3 regions of the Lysinibacillus sp. FSL P4-0201 genome follow, and region 2 is predicted to be linked to each of the others. Evidence: a T-box and tRNA genes for the amino acid it is inferred to sense, from the RefSeq annotation. Region 2 holds a T-box; the other regions hold tRNA genes.

Region 1 (4,370 bases), 690 kb from region 2:
CCCCGTAACTTCGGGAGAAGGGGTGCTCTTGAGCGTGCAAGCGCATGAGAGCCGCAGTGAATAGGCCCAGGCGACTGTTTAGCAAAAACACAGGTCTCTGCAAAACCGTAAGGTGACGTATAGGGGCTGACGCCTGCCCGGTGCTGGAAGGTTAAGAGGAGTGGTTAGCGCAAGCGAAGCTGCGAATTGAAGCCCCAGTAAACGGCGGCCGTAACTATAACGGTCCTAAGGTAGCGAAATTCCTTGTCGGGTAAGTTCCGACCCGCACGAAAGGCGTAACGATCTGGGCACTGTCTCAACGAGAGACTCGGTGAAATTATAGTACCTGTGAAGATGCAGGTTACCCGCGACAGGACGGAAAGACCCCGTGGAGCTTTACTGTAGCCTGATATTGAATTTTGGTACAACTTGTACAGGATAGGTAGGAGCCAGAGATCTCGGAGCGCCAGCTTCGAAGGAGGCGTCGGTGGGATACTACCCTGGTTGTATTGAAATTCTAACCCATGCCCCTTAGCGGGGCAGGAGACAGTGTCAGGCGGACAGTTTGACTGGGGCGGTCGCCTCCTAAAAGGTAACGGAGGCGCCCAAAGGTTCCCTCAGAATGGTTGGAAATCATTCGTAGAGTGTAAAGGCACAAGGGAGCTTGACTGCGAGACCTACAAGTCGAGCAGGGTCGAAAGACGGGCTTAGTGATCCGGTGGTTCCGCATGGAAGGGCCATCGCTCAACGGATAAAAGCTACCCCGGGGATAACAGGCTTATCTCCCCCAAGAGTCCACATCGACGGGGAGGTTTGGCACCTCGATGTCGGCTCATCGCATCCTGGGGCTGTAGTCGGTCCCAAGGGTTGGGCTGTTCGCCCATTAAAGCGGTACGCGAGCTGGGTTCAGAACGTCGTGAGACAGTTCGGTCCCTATCCGTCGTGGGCGTAGGAAATTTGAGAGGAGCTGTCCTTAGTACGAGAGGACCGGGATGGACACACCGCTGGTGTACCAGTTGTCTTGCCAAAGGCATCGCTGGGTAGCTATGTGTGGACGGGATAAGTGCTGAAAGCATCTAAGCATGAAGCCCCCCTCAAGATGAGATTTCCCATTACGCAAGTAAGTAAGATCCCTCAAAGACGATGAGGTAGATAGGTTCGAGGTGGAAGTGTGGTGACACATGGAGCTGACGAATACTAATCGATCGAGGACTTAACCAAAAAAGTTTGAAACATTCAATGCACCGTTTATCCAGTTTTGAAAGAATAAAATATTAGAATATACTTGTAATTTTTATAAGATATGTTATAATAAGTATTGTCTTTCAAATAGTCTAGTGATGATGGCAAAGAGGTCACACCCGTTCCCATACCGAACACGGAAGTTAAGCTCTTTAGCGCCGATGGTAGTTGGGGGCTTCCCCCTGTGAGAGTAGGACGTCGCTAGGCTATATACTAAAATTATTCCGAAGTAGCTCAGTTGGTAGTAGCACCTGACTGTTAATCAGGTTGTCGCAGGTTCGAGTCCTGCCTTCGGAGCCATTCTTGGAGAGTTGTCCGAGTGGCCGAAGGAGCACGATTGGAAATCGTGTAGGCGGTTAACACTGTCTCAAGGGTTCAAATCCCTTACTCTCCGCCAGCACTTTGATGTGTTCCAAACGATGGCCCCTTGGTCAAGTGGTTAAGACACCGCCCTTTCACGGCGGTAACACGGGTTCGAATCCCGTAGGGGTCACCAATTCAATACCCAGATGGAGGATTAGCTCAGCTGGGAGAGCATCTGCCTTACAAGCAGAGGGTCGGCGGTTCGAGCCCGTCATCCTCCACCATTATTTTAACAATATTATAGTATTATCGCGGGGTGGAGCAGTGGTAGCTCGTCGGGCTCATAACCCGAAGGTCGTTGGTTCAAATCCAGCCCCCGCAACCAAATGGTCCCGTGGTGTAGCGGTTAACATGCCTGCCTGTCACGCAGGAGATCGCCGGTTCGATCCCGGTCGGGACCGCCATTTATTTTAAAATATGGGTCAGTAGCTCAGTTGGTAGAGCATTAGATTGAAGCTCTAAGTGTCGGCGGTTCGATTCCGTCCTGACCCATCTTATTTTTTTGCCGGTTTAGCTCAGCAGGTAGAGCAACTGACTTGTAATCAGTAGGTCGTGGGTTCGATTCCTATAGCCGGCACCAGATATTCCCGGAGGGGTAGCGAAGTGGCTAAACGCGGCGGACTGTAAATCCGCTCCTTAGGGTTCGGCGGTTCGAATCCGTCCCCCTCCACCAGTTTTATTATTTTAGGGGCATAGTTCAACGGTAGAATAGAGGTCTCCAAAACCTTTGGTGTGGGTTCGATTCCTACTGCCCCTGCCAATTAATTTTATGGCGATTGTGGCGAAGTGGTTAACGCACCGGATTGTGGTTCCGGCATTCGTGGGTTCGATTCCCATCAGTCGCCCCATCTCATATAAAATTAATAAACATCATAATACAATGGCGATTGTGGCGAAGTGGTTAACGCACCGGATTGTGGTTCCGGCATTCGTGGGTTCGATTCCCATCAGTCGCCCCATTGTTGGGGTATAGCCAAGCGGTAAGGCAACGGATTTTGATTCCGTCATGCCTAGGTTCGAATCCTAGTACCCCAGCCATTTTTGCGGAAGTAGTTCAGTGGTAGAACACCACCTTGCCAAGGTGGGGGTCGCGAGTTCGAACCTCGTCTTCCGCTCCATGTATGACGGCGGCATAGCCAAGTGGTAAGGCACGGGTCTGCAACACCCTTATCACCGGTTCAAATCCGGTTGCCGCCTCCATATTTTAACTGTTAATCGGTTTATCCGATTTTTTTTATCTCCATTATGCCGGTGTGGCGGAATTGGCAGACGCGCACGACTCAAAATCGTGTTCCTTTGGAGTGTCGGTTCGACCCCGACCACCGGTATCAATTACAACGAAGAATCCTTGATATATCAGGGGTTCTTTTTTTGTTGTAAAAAATTATAGAAAGTATATAAACATAGATAAAGGAGCGGGGGACTGAATGGGTCATATTTTTGCCTTTACAGCAGCTATATTTTGCGCTGTATTAGCAAACTAAAGTTATTTAATATAATCTACCTTCATTATGGTAACGTTAACTGATAAATTAATGTGTACTTGCCTCTTAAAAGCAGAAAATGACAAGACAGAGTTTAGTTTCTTCCTTCACTTAGAAACAAGTGGCATTAAGATATGTTTTGTATCGATGAAACATGAAAACATCAATCACAACGTATGGGTCATGCATGAAGTTGAACTAAAATTTTTGTTCTATTAATTCAAAATTTATATATATTAATTTTACTATTTATTATAAAATATTTTTACCACATTTGTATGATAGGTAGACTAATTTCTCTAAAATGGAAAGTAAAAAAGGATATATCTAAAATATTTGGTAATAACTACCCAAAAACCATTGTGGAATTATAATAAGAAAGGGAGATATTCCAATTTAAAAAAATATGCAAAAAGATATATCGTAAATTACTATTTATTAGTAAATAAGTCACCATCAATAATGAGGGAAAGAATGTGAGATTATGAAAAAAAAGAATAAAAATTTTAACAAGATAATAGCATCTACAGTTACAGCATCTGTTGTGGTAGGTAGTTTAGTGACAGTGATACCAAATGCTAACGCAGCTGCAACTAAATTCAAAGATGTACAGTCAAATGCATACTTTTATGAAGCAGTAAATAGTTTACATGCACGTAATATTATAAGTGGCTATGAAGATGGTACTTTCCGTCCAAACGAACCTTTAACTCGCGCCCATGCTGCAAAAATCATCGCACTTGCATTAGATTTAGATACAACTAATATTAAGAACCCAGGATTTAAAGATGTCTCTGAAAAGCATAGTTTCTATAAATATATTGCTGCATTAGCCGATAAAGGAATTATTGTGGGATCTGAAGGTGAATACAGACCGAATGATCCTGTGACTCGTGCACAGATGGCAAAAATTATCTCATTAGCCTATGATTTAAAATCAGAAAATTCTCAACAAAAAATAAACTTTACAGATGTGAGTCAAGATGATTGGTTTAATAATTATGTTGGGGTATTGATTGAAAATGAAATCACATCCGGAACAACCCCAACAACATTTTCGCCTAATAAAAGTGTGACTCGTGGACAACTAGCAGCGTTAATTTACCGTAGTGAAAACAAAATAACACCTGTTCCTGTTCATTTGAATGAGACGATCTCCAATATTACAGATGAGACACTGGTGACTTCTGAAGGTACATATACACTTTCAGATGATCAAAAGAAATGGATTAATCCGAGTAATCTAGCGACATTAAAAGGTGCCAACTTAAAACTAACTATAAAAGAGAATAAAATTGAACA
Region 2 (4,370 bases):
TATAATATCCCGCACACTGTTAATCGTGCAGGCTCTATGATTGGCTTCTTCTTCACGAATGAAGATGTCATTGATTTTGCTTCTGCTAAAACATCAGATTTACAATTATTCGCTGAATATTTCCGTCTAATGGCAGAGGAAGGTATTTTCTTACCTCCTTCTCAATTCGAGGGACTATTCATCTCAACAGCTCACACCGAAGAGCACATTGCGACAACAGTGGCAGCATTCCATAAAGTATTTGCGCAATTAGCGAAATAAAATTTGATAGAGCATGCTAGAATTATTTCTAGCATGCTCTTCTGCTGTTGAAAGGTGAAAATGGTTTCCGTTGTAGGCTACTTGCTTTCCTGTGGCTCACCTCTTTAGCTATCCCACGGGATTCAAGCACCTTCCACTTCACCCCATAAAAATGATTCTTAATAGCAAGGTTTTCAAATAAAGTAAAAGTGTTCACTACTCATTTTATGTAGAGGTGTTGTCACTCACGAACGTCCCCCTGGAAAGGATGCTAGCGTAACGGAATAAACCCTCGCTTTGTAAAATTGCTTTATATCCCATTGACATTACCTTTTTTAATGGATTAAGCAGAAGGCATTATAGTGCTTGAGGAATACATGAGTAAAAAGGAACAATAGCATATATTTACTAGTAAGTACGCTCAACTATACTGGATGAAGGACCTGCTTTTGTCAAAATTACATCTTTCAGCATAGCCAAATTGTGGGCGATATCGTTTATAATATAGCTATTCATAAAAGAAAGTAGTGAATTGATATGGCAACAGGCACACACACGGTCGAAGTACCCGTAGGGATTGAACATGTATGGGATTTCGTTAGTGATATGGAAAAATGGGCAAAGCTTGTCCCTGGTTATAATGCACATGAAATGATTGATGAGAAACACTCCACTTGGACTTTTAAAGGCAATGTTGGCGTTTTGAAAAAAACAGTTGAAGTAGAAATTACAATCTTAGAATGGATAGCACCATCAAAAGTTACATTTGAATTAAAGGGGCTTTCTGATAACTTCACAGGAAATGGCTATTTCCTCGCAGAAAGTATCGACGCTGAAAATACTAAAATGACAGGATTCTTAGAAGTCATTGCAGGCGGGTTAGCTGGCCCTGTTCTCAATCCGATTTTTAAACCGATCGTACCAAAGGCAACACAAATGCTAACAGATCGTGTAGCTAATAAAATTAAATTAGTAAATGTTTAATGATACGAACATCCATGGGAATGGCATGCTAGACTATTACTTCTAGCATGCCATTTTTTTAGTAGTATCTATTTTTAACTCTGTTCAAATGGCAACATCCTAGCATACTATCCTTCAAATCGTCATATGATGCAAAGGGAGGGATTATTATCGAACACAAAACTTGGAATATGCGCGAAACATTTTGTTTTCCTGGATATGGCTGCCCAACTGAAATAGCAGCTGTTCAAATTAAGCCACAGTGGCAGGCAATGCAGTTAGAGGATTCTTTGCGACTTATGGGCATCTATCATATCACCGCACACGTTCGCTTTGATTTTCAAGATATGCAAGCATTTGCGGAGAATGAAGATTTAATTACAATTGATGCCCTTGATATTCAAGGAGATACTGGTTATTTTGAGTATGCCGTTCCTTTACATGTGGATTTACCAAAAGAATCAGATGTCAAAGATTTAATGGTCAAGGATATTCGCCCTAGTCTAACAAATCAGATGTGTCAGCTTGAGTGGACAGTCACAAGCGCTTTCAATGAATATGAACCTGTTGTTGAAAAAGATGTGTTAGACAATCCGCACCTATCAACACATGCTTTCGAACAAGAGGAGACATTGGCTGCAATTGAAGAAAGTGTTCAAGTGAAACAACCTGCCGCAGTAGCAGCAGCTTCACGCCAAGAGAATTCTACAACAGTTGACCAAAAAGCTGTATTAAGAGAATCCTCAAGCCATATTGTTGTACGCGAATCCAGTACTTGGCATGAAGTGCCTTCTATGATTTGGGATCTAACAGAAGAATATACACCGCTTAAAGTTCGTGTTTCAAATGATGTCTTTCAAAAGTAAATAGCAGAGAAGTAGCAGGAGTAATAAGAAGACTAAATCACCTGATGTTGGCACAATAATGACACGGATAAACTGAAAAGCACAAATCGGCACGATGATGGTTCTGCAATAAAAACGAACTTGTCGTAGCCAAGGTGGTAAAAGCCAAGGGTTATACTTGCGTCGTCGCATTTGAATTGTCACTTCCTTTTCTATTTACTTTCCTCTTACTAAAAGATGACTAAATCACTTGAAAAATGACACGATCCTGCGGTACAATAAGGAAAATCAAATACAGATGCTATGATAGGGAAGAGTAAATTTTGACTACATTTTCAGAGAGGAAACGGTAGCTGAGAAGTTTCTATTTGTACGAAATTGAAGGTAGCCCTTGAGCAGCTTTAGTGAACTAATAGTAGTTAAAGCCGGTTAAACACCGTTACCGAATTGAGAGCCAGTAGAATAGGCTGAGAAAATATGTTTTTTAACATTTATCTTAACCCTGCTGGAATTAAAGGTGGTACCGCGAACTAAAACTCCTTCGTCCTTTTAGACGAGAGGAGTTTTTTTATTGGGTAAAAAAATAAATAGTATTTCTTTACCAACAGTTTTCAAACAATAGGAGGAGTCAATATGACAGAAAACATTTCAATGCCAACTAAATATGACCCACAGTCCATTGAAGCTGGTCGCTATGAATGGTGGTTACAAGGGAAGTTTTTCGAGGCACAGCCTGAAAGTGGGAAAAAGCCCTATTCAATCGTTATTCCACCACCGAACGTAACAGGTAAATTACACCTTGGTCATGCTTGGGATACAACATTACAAGATATTCTCATTCGTATGAAACGCATGCAAGGCTATGATGCCCTATGGTTGCCAGGTATGGACCATGCTGGTATAGCAACACAGGCAAAAGTAGAAGCCAAGCTGCGTGAGGATAATATTACACGTTATGATTTAGGACGTGAAAAATTCCTCGAAAAAACATGGGAATGGAAAGAAGAGTATGCGGGACATATTCGTGATCAATGGGCAAAGCTTGGTCTTGGATTAGATTATACACGTGAACGTTTCACATTAGACAAAGGTCTTTCAGATGCGGTAAAAACAGTTTTTGTTCAGTTATATGAAAAAGGTTTAATTTATCGTGGTGAACGTATTATCAACTGGGACCCAGCAGCAAAAACAGCATTATCTGATATCGAGGTAATTTATCAGGATGTGCAAGGTGCCTTCTATCATATGAAATATCCATTAGCTGATGGCTCTGGCTATGTAGAAGTTGCTACAACACGTCCCGAAACAATGCTTGGTGACTCTGGGGTAGCTGTTCACCCGAACGATGAGCGTTATCAGCACTTAATTGGTAAAAACGTTATTTTACCGATTGTAGGTCGCGAAATTCCAATTGTTGCTGATGAGTACGTTGATATGGAATTTGGTACTGGGGTTGTAAAAATGACACCAGCCCATGATCCGAACGACTTTGAAGTTGGTAATCGTCATAATCTAGAGCGCATTCTAGTAATGAATGAAGACGGCACAATGAATGATCTTGCTGGCAAATATAAAGGAATGGATCGCTTCGAATGCCGCAAGCAAATTGTTGCTGATTTACAAGAAGCAGGTGTGTTAATTCGCATTGAAGAGCATATGCATTCAGTAGGACACTCTGAACGTTCTGGTGCTGTTGTTGAGCCATATCTTTCAGCACAATGGTTCGTTAAAATGCAACCACTTGCTGATGCTTCCCTAGAGCTGCAAAAGGACGAAGAAGGGAAAGTAAACTTTGTTCCTGCTCGTTTTGAAAACACATATTCCCGCTGGATGGAGAATATACGCGATTGGTGTATTTCTCGTCAATTATGGTGGGGCCATCAAATCCCAGCCTGGTACCATAATGAAACAGGCGAAATATACGTAGGTAAAGAAGCCCCAGCAGATGCAGAAAACTGGACGCAAGATGAAGATGTACTAGATACATGGTTCTCTTCAGCACTATGGCCGTTTTCTACTATGGGTTGGCCAGATGAAGCAAATGAAGAATATAAACGTTACTATCCAACAAATACTTTAGTAACAGGCTATGATATTATTTTCTTCTGGGTTTCTCGAATGATTTTCCAAGGCCTTGAGTTTACAGATCAACGTCCATTTAAAGATGTGCTAATTCATGGTTTAGTACGTGATGGTGAAGGGCGTAAAATGAGTAAATCACTTGGCAATGGTGTTGATCCAATGGATGTCATTGAACAATACGGTGCAGATTCATTACGCTACTTCTTAGCTACTGGTTCATCACCTGGTCAAGATTTACGC
Region 3 (4,370 bases), 300 kb from region 2:
ATAATGGGCTGATGCTGGGCATTAACAAAAATACCACCAGCCCCTCTGACAGCTTCAGAAACTAATCCCTTTGCTTCATTTTTACACCACAGAAGACTCGGGTGAAATTGCATAAATTCCATATCACTAATGGCAGCGCCTGCTCGAAATGCTAATGCGATCCCATCCCCTGTATTAGTTGGAAAATTAGATGTACTTGAATAAAGGGCACCTGCGCCACCTGTCGCTAAAATAACATGATGAGCCAAATAACGTTTTGTACCTTTTTCTCCTTTAGTTAGTACTCCTACACAGTCACCATCTGTATTCCGTAAAAGCTCATAAGCCATTTCATAGCAATTGATCTTTGTTTTGGGCGAAAGTTTATGAAGCAAGTAATCTATGAAAATCTGACCAGTACGATCACCACCTGCATGTAGAATACGATGATGACTATGTGCTCCTTCAAGTCCTAGAGCAGGTTTTCCATCGACCTGCCGATCAACAGGGAGGCCATCCTTTAGATAGTTTTGCATAATCTCAGTGCCATTTTTTATAAGTGTTTTAACATGCCTTTTCTCATGATGATACTCTCCAGCTTTCAATGTATCAGCAATATGATGTTGAATATGATCCTCCTCACTGGTAACAGCAGCAATCCCACCTTGTGCACGATAAGAACTACTCATATATATAGATGATTTTGTAACAATTTGTATTTGAAAATGTTTTTCAAGCACTAAAGCAGCCTGAAGTGCAGCAATACCACTACCAATTATAAGGACGTCTGTCTTTACATCCATCGTTATACCTTCTTTACAGTTGTCTTGACACTTATCTTTACATAAAATATAAAAGAAAACAAGACCTGATGAACAAGAGAGGAAGAAGACGATGATTTATATGGATTATGCTGCAACATCACCTATGATGAGGGAATCTCTTGAGGCATATGTAGAGGTGGCACAACGGTATTATGGAAATAGTGCGAGTTTGCATGATTTAGGCGGACAAGCTTTTTATTTTGTCCAGCAATCAAGGGAGGTTGTAGCCCAAGCCCTAGGTGTAACTAGTGATGGCGTAATTTTTACGGGTAGTGGAACAGAAGGAAATCTCATAGCCATCTTGTCGTTAGCGCTAGCCTCAAAAAAAGGAAAACACATTATTTCATCTCAAGCTGAGCATACGTCAGTGCATGCGGCTTTGAATACACTTGAGAAAAAGGGCTTTACTGTAACAAAATTACCTTTGCAGAAGGATGGTTGTGTTGATCTGGGGCAATTGCAACAAGCAATCCGGGAAGAGACTGCTTTGATTACCATTCAACATGTCAATTCTGAAATTGGTTCAATCCAGCCTGTAGAGAAAATCGTAAAGATGGCAAGAAAATCAAATATATTCTGTCATGTTGATTGTGTACAATCATTTGGCAAACTAGCTATACCAAAAGGGGTAGATGCGATTACCATCTCGGCTCATAAAATAGGCGGACCAAAGGGCTGTGGTGCTATATATCTGAACCCTGCAATCAGAGTACCTGCATTAACACCAGGTTTGACACATGAGAGGGGTCTTAGAGGGGGGACATTAGATACTCCTGCAATCGTGGCCTTTGCCGCGGCAATTGAAAACTATCAATATGAATTGCAACATTATGAAACGCTAAGAAATTATTTTGAAAATAATTTACCTGAAAAATGTCAGCTCGTTGAGTGTAAACAGCAACTACCTAATATTTGTGGGGTAATGATGGAAAAAGTAGAGGGGCAATATGTTCTTTTAAAGTTAAATGAGGCGGGAATCTGTATCTCTACAGGAAGTGCATGTGATATTCATAGTGAATCGGGAACAAAGGCTATTCTATCAATGGGGTTCTCTTTGGAAGCGGCACGCCAATTTTTTAGAATATCTTTTGGTCCTTCCACTACACTTGAGGATATTGTAAAATTAAAAATAGAGCTTTCAAATATTTAACGAAAAGACGAGTGAAGGATTATCTATATTCTTCACTTGTAGTGAAATAGATTATAAGTTAATAATATCGGCCAAATAAAATAATTGTTTTCTTTTGAACCAACAATTGCTATAATATTTTGCAGGGCAATATTTTCTCTTACTTAACAAAAATATCTTTAAAAAGTAATAATTTCTTTTTTTTATAAAAAAGTATTGCACAATGTTAGAAAACGTTATACAATAATTCTTGTCTTGAAGGACAGGTAAACAACTTCAAAACAAGATACATAACAAAGTCTAGTGATGATGGCAAAGAGGTCACACCCGTTCCCATACCGAACACGGAAGTTAAGCTCTTTAGCGCCGATGGTAGTTGGGGGCTTCCCCCTGTGAGAGTAGGACGTCGCTAGGCATAATACCCAGGAGGATTAGCTCAGCTGGGAGAGCATCTGCCTTACAAGCAGAGGGTCGGCGGTTCGAGCCCGTCATCCTCCACCATATGCCGGTTTAGCTCAGCAGGTAGAGCAACTGACTTGTAATCAGTAGGTCGTGGGTTCGATTCCTATAGCCGGCACCATTTTTTCGAGCCATTAGCTCAGTTGGTAGAGCATCTGACTTTTAATCAGAGGGTCGAAGGTTCGAGTCCTTCATGGCTCACCATTTATAAATAATAATAAGCGGGTGTGGCGGAATTGGCAGACGCACTAGACTTAGGATCTAGCGCCGCAAGGCGTGGGGGTTCGACTCCCTTCACCCGCACCATTATTTTCATTGCCAGATAAAAAAGCTTATGCACATGCGGAAGTAGTTCAGTGGTAGAACACCACCTTGCCAAGGTGGGGGTCGCGAGTTCGAACCTCGTCTTCCGCTCCAAATGTGCCGGGGTGGCGGAACTGGCAGACGCACAGGACTTAAAATCCTGCGGTAGGTGACTACCGTACCGGTTCGATTCCGGTCCTCGGCACCATTTTAAATGCGCCCGTAGCTCAATTGGATAGAGCGTCTGACTACGGATCAGAAGGTTATGGGTTCGACTCCTGTCGGGCGCGCCAAAAGAACAACGGGAAGTAGCTCAGCTTGGTAGAGCACTTGGTTTGGGACCAAGGGGTCGCAGGTTCGAATCCTGTCTTCCCGACCATTTCCAAAAAGATTATGGGGCCTTAGCTCAGCTGGGAGAGCGCCTGCCTTGCACGCAGGAGGTCAGCGGTTCGATCCCGCTAGGCTCCACCATAAGTAAATTAACCAGTATAAAGATCCTGGCGGCGTAGCTCAGCTGGCTAGAGCGTACGGTTCATACCCGTAAGGTCGGGGGTTCGATCCCCTCTGCCGCCATCTTAAAGGACCTTTAGCTCAGTTGGTTAGAGCAGACGGCTCATAACCGTCCGGTCGCAGGTTCGAGTCCTGCAAGGTCCACCATTTATATATTGTAACGGAGGTATACCCAAGTCTGGCTGAAGGGATCGGTCTTGAAAACCGACAGGCGGGTAACACCGCGCGGGGGTTCGAATCCCTCTACCTCCTCCAGTTTTAAATTTTTATAAATGGTGCTTTAAAAACTCGAAACAACATAAAATTATCGCGGGGTGGAGCAGTGGTAGCTCGTCGGGCTCATAACCCGAAGGTCGTTGGTTCAAATCCGGCCCCCGCAACCAAAAGGTCCCGTGGTGTAGCGGTTAACATGCCTGCCTGTCACGCAGGAGATCGCCGGTTCGATCCCGGTCGGGACCGCCATTTTTAAAATAAAAGTCATGAGAAGCAAAAAAGTGAGCAAGCTTAGCATGGACGAAATGGGTCAGTAGCTCAGTTGGTAGAGCATTAGATTGAAGCTCTAAGTGTCGGCGGTTCGATTCCGTCCTGACCCACCATTTATGCGGGTGTAGTTTAATGGTAAAACCTCAGCCTTCCAAGCTGATGTCGTGGGTTCGATTCCCATCACCCGCTCCAAGGGCCTATAGCTCAGCTGGTTAGAGCGCACGCCTGATAAGCGTGAGGTCGATGGTTCGAGTCCATTTAGGCCCACCATTATTCCGAAGTAGCTCAGTTGGTAGTAGCACCTGACTGTTAATCAGGTTGTCGCAGGTTCGAGTCCTGCCTTCGGAGCCATTTTTATTTTGGGGAAGTACTCAAGAGGCTGAAGAGGCGCCCCTGCTAAGGGTGTAGGTCGGGTAACCGGCGCGAGGGTTCAAATCCCTCCTTCTCCGCCATGGGCCCGTTGGTCAAGTGGTTAAGACACCGCCCTTTCACGGCGGTAACACGGGTTCGAATCCCGTACGGGTCATACTAAGTGCAGTAGATGAATTTACATCTACTGCACTTTTTAATTTACTTGATATTTAGATTTATAACATAGCTATAATAAATGAAAGCCTACACAGAATGATTAAACTGTGTAGGCTTGTTTGTTGTTTTTTAAATTAGTGATTAAATTTTTCGTC

Evidence for each region. The T-box of region 2 lies ahead of MKY76_RS16340 (valine--tRNA ligase). A T-box ahead of a tRNA ligase gene usually reads a tRNA of that ligase, here a tRNA-Val.
Region 1: it encodes a tRNA-Val, which carries the amino acid that the T-box ahead of MKY76_RS16340 (valine--tRNA ligase) is inferred to sense. The anticodon was not compared.
Region 3: it encodes a tRNA-Val, which carries the amino acid that the T-box ahead of MKY76_RS16340 (valine--tRNA ligase) is inferred to sense. The anticodon was not compared.

What each region holds. Positions count from the first base shown of each region.
Region 1 is NZ_CP151995.1:3,936,218-3,940,587, reverse strand. Features, by position in the region: rRNA gene MKY76_RS19935 (23S ribosomal RNA) at 1-1,200, shown strand, start outside; rRNA gene rrf (5S ribosomal RNA) at 1,313-1,428, shown strand; tRNA gene MKY76_RS19925 (tRNA-Asn) at 1,445-1,521, shown strand; tRNA gene MKY76_RS19920 (tRNA-Ser) at 1,527-1,618, shown strand; tRNA gene MKY76_RS19915 (tRNA-Glu) at 1,643-1,717, shown strand; tRNA gene MKY76_RS19910 (tRNA-Val) at 1,733-1,808, shown strand; tRNA gene MKY76_RS19905 (tRNA-Met) at 1,835-1,909, shown strand; tRNA gene MKY76_RS19900 (tRNA-Asp) at 1,913-1,988, shown strand; tRNA gene MKY76_RS19895 (tRNA-Phe) at 2,004-2,076, shown strand; tRNA gene MKY76_RS19890 (tRNA-Thr) at 2,089-2,164, shown strand; tRNA gene MKY76_RS19885 (tRNA-Tyr) at 2,174-2,257, shown strand; tRNA gene MKY76_RS19880 (tRNA-Trp) at 2,271-2,344, shown strand; tRNA gene MKY76_RS19875 (tRNA-His) at 2,357-2,432, shown strand; tRNA gene MKY76_RS19870 (tRNA-His) at 2,468-2,543, shown strand; tRNA gene MKY76_RS19865 (tRNA-Gln) at 2,548-2,622, shown strand; tRNA gene MKY76_RS19860 (tRNA-Gly) at 2,628-2,702, shown strand; tRNA gene MKY76_RS19855 (tRNA-Cys) at 2,711-2,784, shown strand; tRNA gene MKY76_RS19850 (tRNA-Leu) at 2,832-2,912, shown strand; gene MKY76_RS19845 (S-layer homology domain-containing protein) at 3,553-4,370, shown strand, end outside.
Region 2 is NZ_CP151995.1:3,249,219-3,253,588, reverse strand. Features, by position in the region: gene hemL (glutamate-1-semialdehyde 2,1-aminomutase) at 1-261, shown strand, start outside; gene MKY76_RS16355 (SRPBCC family protein) at 778-1,224, shown strand; gene MKY76_RS16350 (valyl-tRNA synthetase) at 1,395-2,069, shown strand; gene MKY76_RS16345 (hypothetical protein) at 2,046-2,240, opposite strand; T-box leader at 2,343-2,600, shown strand; gene MKY76_RS16340 (valine--tRNA ligase) at 2,682-4,370, shown strand, end outside.
Region 3 is NZ_CP151995.1:3,554,149-3,558,518, reverse strand. Features, by position in the region: gene nadB (L-aspartate oxidase) at 1-782, opposite strand, end outside; gene MKY76_RS17830 (cysteine desulfurase family protein) at 883-1,953, shown strand; rRNA gene rrf (5S ribosomal RNA) at 2,232-2,347, shown strand; tRNA gene MKY76_RS17820 (tRNA-Val) at 2,358-2,433, shown strand; tRNA gene MKY76_RS17815 (tRNA-Thr) at 2,437-2,512, shown strand; tRNA gene MKY76_RS17810 (tRNA-Lys) at 2,520-2,595, shown strand; tRNA gene MKY76_RS17805 (tRNA-Leu) at 2,613-2,697, shown strand; tRNA gene MKY76_RS17800 (tRNA-Gly) at 2,734-2,808, shown strand; tRNA gene MKY76_RS17795 (tRNA-Leu) at 2,814-2,902, shown strand; tRNA gene MKY76_RS17790 (tRNA-Arg) at 2,911-2,987, shown strand; tRNA gene MKY76_RS17785 (tRNA-Pro) at 2,997-3,073, shown strand; tRNA gene MKY76_RS17780 (tRNA-Ala) at 3,090-3,165, shown strand; tRNA gene MKY76_RS17775 (tRNA-Met) at 3,194-3,267, shown strand; tRNA gene MKY76_RS17770 (tRNA-Ile) at 3,275-3,351, shown strand; tRNA gene MKY76_RS17765 (tRNA-Ser) at 3,367-3,459, shown strand; tRNA gene MKY76_RS17760 (tRNA-Met) at 3,513-3,587, shown strand; tRNA gene MKY76_RS17755 (tRNA-Asp) at 3,591-3,666, shown strand; tRNA gene MKY76_RS17750 (tRNA-Phe) at 3,725-3,800, shown strand; tRNA gene MKY76_RS17745 (tRNA-Gly) at 3,806-3,879, shown strand; tRNA gene MKY76_RS17740 (tRNA-Ile) at 3,881-3,957, shown strand; tRNA gene MKY76_RS17735 (tRNA-Asn) at 3,962-4,038, shown strand; tRNA gene MKY76_RS17730 (tRNA-Ser) at 4,049-4,139, shown strand; tRNA gene MKY76_RS17725 (tRNA-Glu) at 4,142-4,213, shown strand; gene MKY76_RS17720 (ABC transporter ATP-binding protein) at 4,357-4,370, opposite strand, start outside.